2 regions of the Variovorax sp. P1_G12 genome follow, and region 2 is predicted to be linked to the other one. Evidence: predicted binding sites of a transcription regulator. Region 2 holds the regulator's gene; the other holds the start of a gene.

Region 1 (3,404 bases), on a different contig from region 2:
CGCGTCATGAGCACCTGGCTCGGGGACGCCGCGGTCGCGCAGGCGCGCCAGATCTTCGAAGAGGCCGGCGTACCCGACTATCCGACGCCGGAAGAAGCGGTCCGCGCGTTCGCGATGTTGCAAACCTACCGGCGCAACCAGGACACCCTGATGGAAGCGCCCAGCGCCAGCGAGAGGCCGACGCCCGATGTCGCGGGGGCGCAGCTGCAACTCGACACGGCGCTGGCGGAAAACCGCGAATGGCTGGGCGAGCAGGAAGCCAAGACCGTGCTCAAGGCCTACGGCATCCCTGTCGTTCCGACGCTGAAAGTCGCAGCCTCGGCCGAGGCCATTTTTTCCGGAGCGCGCGAGTTGGGCTATCCATTGGTGATCAAGATCGACTCGCGGGACATCACGCACAAGTCCGATGTCGGCGGCGTCATGCTCGGCATTCGCGATCAGGCATCGCTGGACCGCGCGGTCAGCGACATGCTGCGGACTGTGCATGCCGCCCGGCCCGAGGCGCGCATCGATGGCTTCACGCTGCAGCCCATGGTGCACCGCCAGCACGCGCAGGAGGTGATCGTCGGCGCCCGCATCGACAGTGTTTTCGGTCCCGTCATCCTGTGCGGCCAGGGCGGGACTGCGGTGGAAGTCACGGCCGACAGCGCCATTGGCCTGCCTCCGCTCAACCGGAGCCTGGCGCGCGAACTCGTATCGCGCACACGCGTGTCGCGACTGCTGGCCGGCTATCGCGACCACCCGCCCGCGCAGATGGATGCGCTGTACGACGTGCTGATCGCGGTGTCCCAGATGCTCGCTGACTTGCCGCAACTGGCTGAACTCGACATCAATCCGCTGTGGGTCGACGAAAACGGTGCGCTGGCGCTCGACGCCCGCATACGGATCGCGGCGGCGCCTGGCGCCGGCGCGGACCGCTTCGCGATCCTTCCCTACCCCACGCAGTGGATTCGCACCTGCGCCTGGAACGATCGCTCGATCACCGTGCGCCCCATCCGTCCGGAAGACGAGGCCCAGCACCGGCGCTTCCTGGAAAAACTCGACCCGGAGGATGTCCGCCTGCGTATTTTCCAGATGCGACGCGAGCTTCCGCGCAGCGAACTGGCGCGGCTGACCCAGATCGACTATGACCGGGAAATGGCTTTCATCGCCGAGGCCGCCGATGCGCAGGGCGTGCCCGAGACGCTGGGCGTGGCGCGCACGGTCAGCGATCCTGACCGCGTGGAGGCCGAGTTCGCCATCATCGTGCGCTCCGACCTCAAAGGAGGCGGGTTGGGAAAGCTGATGTTCGAACAACTGATCGACCATGCCAGGAGCCAAGGCATCGGCCGCCTCGTCGGCCTCGTGCTGCGCGAGAACACGCGCATGCTGAACCTGTCCCGAACGATGGGCTTCAAGGCGGATCCGATCGATGCGGACTCCTCCGGCCTGCGGCGGATGGTCAAGGTGCTGAACGACGGCAACGGACCTTGATCCACCGCAACATTCACGATGCGAGGTCGGCGCACGATGACGGCATTCGCACAGCCAAGGAGTCGGCGCCATGATTCGCAACGTTGGAACCCTCGATCGCCTGCTGCGCGTTGGCGCGGGTGTGGTGCTGCTCGCACTGTCGATCGTGGGAATGATCGGGCCATGGGGGTTTGTCGGCGTCGTTCCCTTGGTCACGGGCCTGGTGGGCAATTGTCCTGCCTATGCATTGTTCGGTCTCAGAACCTGCGCAAACACCGATTCGCCGGCCCCGAAGGGTTCGCCATGAAAGTCATCATCCCGCGCCAAGGCCGGGCCGCAGGCATCGCGTGGAAGACGGTCGTTGCCTTGGCACTTCTGGGGGCAGGCGTGCTCTGGCTTGCCTCGGCCCTGGTGGTGGCCTGGGTGACGCAGGACTGATCACCGCCCTGGTTCAACGTCCGCTGTCGCAAGCGATTCAAGCGCCCAGTGGCTGCACGCGCGGTTTACGCCTCAATGTGTCCAGCGCCGGTCGAGTGCGGCTCGTAGCGCCCGCGTCACGGTTCGCCCTTGCGTGGCGTCAAACCGCGTTGCGACGATCGTGCCTCGTCTGGCGCACCATGATCGCCTCGCCTCCCGCACCCTGATGGCTCGATGCCGCGCCCTGGCGTAGAACCTTGTGGCGTTGTGTGCATCATCCGGATACGCCAGCGTTGCAAGCAGATGTCCATCCGAATTGATTTGGATCAAGGCCGGACGCTGTGACGTCGCCAGACTCCAGTGCGCGTCGGCATCGCATGGTTGCCGGCATGGCCCGATCAAGGACAACAATATGGACGACCCGAAGGATTCGCTGGACCGCACCCTGCATGCGGGCATGGCCCAGCTGACCCGGGGCTTGTCGCCCGCCTCCCTGATGTTGGCGTGGTCGGACTGGGCGATTCACTTTGCGGCGCAGCCAGCGCGCAGCTCGCAGGTGCTGCTGGTCCGTCCGTGGATGCAGGCGATGGAGACGGCCATTGCAGACTCCCGGTCCTTGCCGGACGTCGGAACGCCGACACCCTCCGCCAGCAAAAGCGATCGCCGTCTCGCGGATCCGTCGTGGGGCGCTTGGCCGTTCAATCTGCTGAGGCAGGCCTATGGCGCGCAAGAAAAATGGCTTCATGAGTTGACCGAAGGTGTGCCCGGCGTCGACCACCATCACGAACAGATCGTCGCCTTCGCAGCGCGGCAACTGCACGCCATGTTCTCGCCGGCGAACTGCCTCACGAGCAATCCAGAGGCCCTGCGGCAGACCGCGGCGACGGGCGGCATGAACCTGCTCCATGGTGCCCAGCACTGGGCGGAGGACTTTCAGCGCACCCTCCGGCACCTGCCGCCAAAAGACGCCGAGGTTTTCGAGCCGGGGCGCCACGTGGCGGTGACACCGGGCAAGGTCGTCCTGCGCAACCACCTGATGGAACTCATCCAGTACGCGCCCAGCACACCCACGGTCCATCCCGAGCCGGTGCTGATCATGAGCGCCTGGATCATGAAGTACTACATCCTGGACCTGTCCCCGCACAACTCCCTGATCCGCTATCTGGTCGGCAAGGGCCACACGGTGTTCGCGATCTCGTGGCGGAATCCGGACGCCGACGATCGCGACCTCGGAATCGAAGACTACCTGTCGCAGGGCCTGATGGCGAGCGTCGACGCCATCCGGGCGATCGTGCCCGATACGCGCATCCACGCCCTGGGCTACTGCCTCGGCGGCACGCTGCTCGCGATCGGGGCGGCCGCCATGGCGCGCGACGGCGACGACCGGCTGGCCACGATGACCTTGCTGGCCGCGCAGACCGACTTCACCGAGCCCGGAGAGCTCAGCCTCTTCATTGACGAGAGCCAGCTCACCTTCCTGGAGGACCTCATGGCGCGCCAGGGCTACCTCGACGGCAAGCAGATGGCCGGTGCCT
Region 2 (3,404 bases):
CGCGAAGAGGTGCTCGAAGTCGATCAGGTGGGCCGCGCCGACAGCCTCGAAGTCCACCCGTCCCTGGCACATGATCGCCATGATCACGGCGCGCCGCAGCACGTCGTCGCGCGTCAGCGCCAGGCCGCGCACCACCGGCAGGCGGCCCTGGTCGAGGAGGTCGTAGTATTCCTCGAGCGTCTTCGCGTTCTGGCTGTAGGTGGCGCCGATGCGGCCGATCGCCGACACGCCCAGGGCCACCAGGTCGCAGTCCGGCTGCGTGCTGTAGCCCTGGAAGTTGCGATGCAGCCGGCCCTGCCGCCGGGCGACCGCCAGCGCATCGCCAGGCAGCGCGAAATGGTCCATCCCGATGTAGACATAGCCCGCGGCGGTGAGCGCGGCGATCGAGCGCGACAGCATCTCGACCTTGGCGCCGGCATCGGGCAGGGCTTCGGTCGCGATGCGGCGCTGGGCCTTGAAGCGCTCGGGCAGGTGGGCGTAGGCATAGAGCGCGATCCGGTCCGGCCGGAGCGCGCAGACCTGCTCCAGCGTGCGGTCGAAGGACGCGGGGCTCTGGCGCGGCAGTCCGTAGATCAGGTCGACGTTGACCGAATCGAAGCCCAGCCCGCGGGCCACCGCCATCAGGTCGAACACCTGCCGGGCGGGCTGGATCCGGTGCACCGCCTTCTGCACTTCCGGGTCGAAGTCCTGGACGCCGAAGCTCAGCCGGTTGAAGCCCAGTTCGGCCAGCGTCACGAGGCGCTCGCGGTCGACGGTGCGCGGGTCGATCTCGATCGAATGCTCCCCGTCCGGCGACAGCGTGAAGGCGCCGCGAAGCATGGCCATGAGTTCCCGCAGGCCGGCATCGTCGAGGAAGGTCGGCGTGCCGCCGCCCAGGTGCAGCTGGCGGACGACCGCGCCGCGGCCGAGCTTCTCCACCTGCAGCGAAATCTCGCGGGACAGGTAGTCCAGGTACTCGCGCCCCTTGCTCTTGTGCCGGGTCACGATCTTGTTGCAGGCGCAGTAGTAGCAGAGCGATTCGCAGAACGGGATGTGCACGTACAGCGACAGCGCCCGCGCGCTCGCGCCGGCCCCGCCGCGCTGCTCGAGGGCCTGCGCGTAGTCGTCCGCCGTGAAGGCGTCGACGAAGCGATCGGCCGTGGGATAGGACGTGTAGCGCGGGCCGGCGCAGTCGAAACGGCGCAGTACGGTGGACGGCGGCGCCAGGGCCGGCGTGAGGACGGGAGCGGAGGGGGGGTGCATCGCGGGCGGCGGCAAGGGCTGTGGTGTGTCACTATGCCGCCGTCACGATCTGCAATCATTGACCTGCATCAAGCATCCACCCCACTCCCCGTCGGACAATCCCTCCATGACCTCGACTGCATCAATGAAACCCGAAAATATCAAGGTCGCCTGTTCCAACTGCAATCTGCGCGAGCTCTGCATGCCGGTGGGCCTGAATCCGGGCGAGCTGCAGCGCATCGACGACATCGTCGCGACGCGGCGCAAGATCAAGCGGCGCGAGACGCTGTTTCGCAACGGCGAGGCCTTCACCTCGCTCTATGCGATCCGCACCGGGGTGTTCAAGACCCGCGTCACCAGCGAGGACGGCCGCGACCAGGTCACGGGCTTCCAGATGGCGGGAGAGATCATCGGGCTCGACGGCATCGTCAACGACCAGCACACCTGCGACGCCGTGGCGCTGGAGGACTCCGAGGTCTGCGTGATGCCTTTCGAACGCATCGAGGAGCTGTCGCGCGAGATCACCGCGCTGCAGCGCCACGTGCACCAGATCATGAGCCGCGAGATCGTGCGCGAACACGGCGTGATGCTGCTGCTGGGCAGCATGCGGGCCGAAGAGCGGCTCGCCGCCTTCCTGCTGAACCTGGTCCAGCGCCTGCACGCGCGCGGCTTCTCGCGTTCCGAGCTGGTGCTTCGCATGACCCGCGAGGAAATCGGCAGCTACCTCGGGCTCAAGCTCGAGACCGTGAGCCGGACCCTGTCGAAGTTCGCGGCCGACGGCATGGTCGAGGTCGAGCAACGCAACGTGCGCATCGTCGATCCCGAGGCGCTGCGCCGCATCGTCAATCCGCCGGGCTGTTGATCTCGCGCGCCGGCAGGGTCAGCAGCAGGGTCAGTGCGCCCGCCCCCATGGCCAGCAGCCAGAAGACGAAAAAACCGACCGTGTAGACGGCCTGGCGCGAAGCACCGAGCGCCTCGCCGCGCCAGTTCAGGTCGCCCGGGTCGACCAGGGCGAACACCAGCACCTCGAGCGCGCAGGCCAGGAGGAAGGCCGGCCAGAGAATCCACATCCAGCGGCGCGTCTGCATGCACTCACTCCTTCGGCAGCGGCACGGCGCTGCCCGGTGTCGCCGCGTGGTTGCGCCCGGCCACGGCCGGCATCAGCTTCTTGTCGGCCAGGGTGCGGTTGATCTCCACGCCCTTGCGGTAGTAGTCCTGGTCCACCACCGGGTCGGGCGTGGAGATCGCCAGCCACAGGGTGAAGAAGCTCGCGACCACCACCACGCCCGGCCCGCCGATCACCATCCACACCAGGGGGAAGCGGTACCACGGAGGGCAGGGTTTCATCGCGTCGTTGTCGTGCGTCATCTTGGTCCTTGGGTTGATCAGCGCGGTACCAGGAACACCGCGGGCTCCGAGACACTGGCGTTGCCGCTTTCGGCGCGGACGTCGAAATGCACCTTGTGCGAACCCGCCGCTGCCGCCCCATAGGGTAGCTGCAACCGGACCGCGACCCAGCGCGACTCCGCCGGCGCGACCTCGACCACGGGCTCCGAGGACACCTTCAGCCCCTCGAGGCCGCCCGCGGCGATCCGGTAGCGCTGCACCTGTTCGGTGGCATTCATGATCTGCAGGCGGTAGACGTTCTCGAGCTGGCCGCCTTCGACGATGCGGGCCAGCGACGCGCGGTCGCGCACCACGTCGACCTTCAGCGGCGTGCGCGTCACCAGGCTGGCGAGCAGGCCGATGCACAGCGCCGCCAGCACCCCGGTGTAGATCAGCACCCGCGGCCGCAGCACGCGCCGCAGCACCTGCCGCGGCGTCCAGCGGCCAGCCATGCCGTTCTGCGTGGCGTAGCGGATCAGGCCGCGCGGCGTGTCCATCTTGTCCATCACGATGTTGCAGGCATCCACGCAGAGGCCGCAACCGATGCACTCGTACTGGAGGCCTTCGCGGATGTCGATGCCGGTCGGACAGACCTGCACGCACAGATGGCAGTCGATGCAGTGGCCCAGCGGCGCCGCGGTCGATGCGCGCCCTTTCGCCGGCACGCCGCGAGGCTCGCCGCGCGCGGCGTCATAGCTCACGATCAGCGTGTCGCGATCGAACATCGCGCTCTGGAAGCGCGCATAGGGGCACATGTACTTGCACACCTGCTCGCGCATGAAGCCGGCGTTGCCGTA

Evidence for each region. The regulator FNR, encoded in region 2, switches genes on or off when oxygen is low (the NO sensors DNR and NnrR bind a similar motif). The targets are predictions, from matches to a motif close to TTGATNNNNATCAA.
Region 1: a site for FNR is predicted at 2,186-2,199, ahead of AC1D2O_RS00540 (PHA/PHB synthase family protein). Genes of this name have one in related genera too.

The regions. Positions count from the first base shown of each region.
Region 1 is NZ_JBFUBW010000001.1:106,376-109,779, forward strand. Features, by position in the region: gene AC1D2O_RS00525 (bifunctional acetate--CoA ligase family protein/GNAT family N-acetyltransferase) at 1-1,473, shown strand, start outside; gene AC1D2O_RS00530 (YgaP family membrane protein) at 1,544-1,759, shown strand; gene AC1D2O_RS00535 (hypothetical protein) at 1,756-1,890, shown strand; gene AC1D2O_RS00540 (PHA/PHB synthase family protein) at 2,282-3,404, shown strand, end outside.
Region 2 is NZ_JBFUBW010000015.1:124,241-127,644, reverse strand. Features, by position in the region: gene hemN (oxygen-independent coproporphyrinogen III oxidase) at 1-1,242, opposite strand, end outside; gene fnr (fumarate/nitrate reduction transcriptional regulator Fnr) at 1,367-2,083, shown strand; gene AC1D2O_RS18815 (hypothetical protein) at 2,064-2,309, opposite strand; gene AC1D2O_RS18810 (FixH family protein) at 2,314-2,589, opposite strand; gene ccoG (cytochrome c oxidase accessory protein CcoG) at 2,607-3,404, opposite strand, start outside.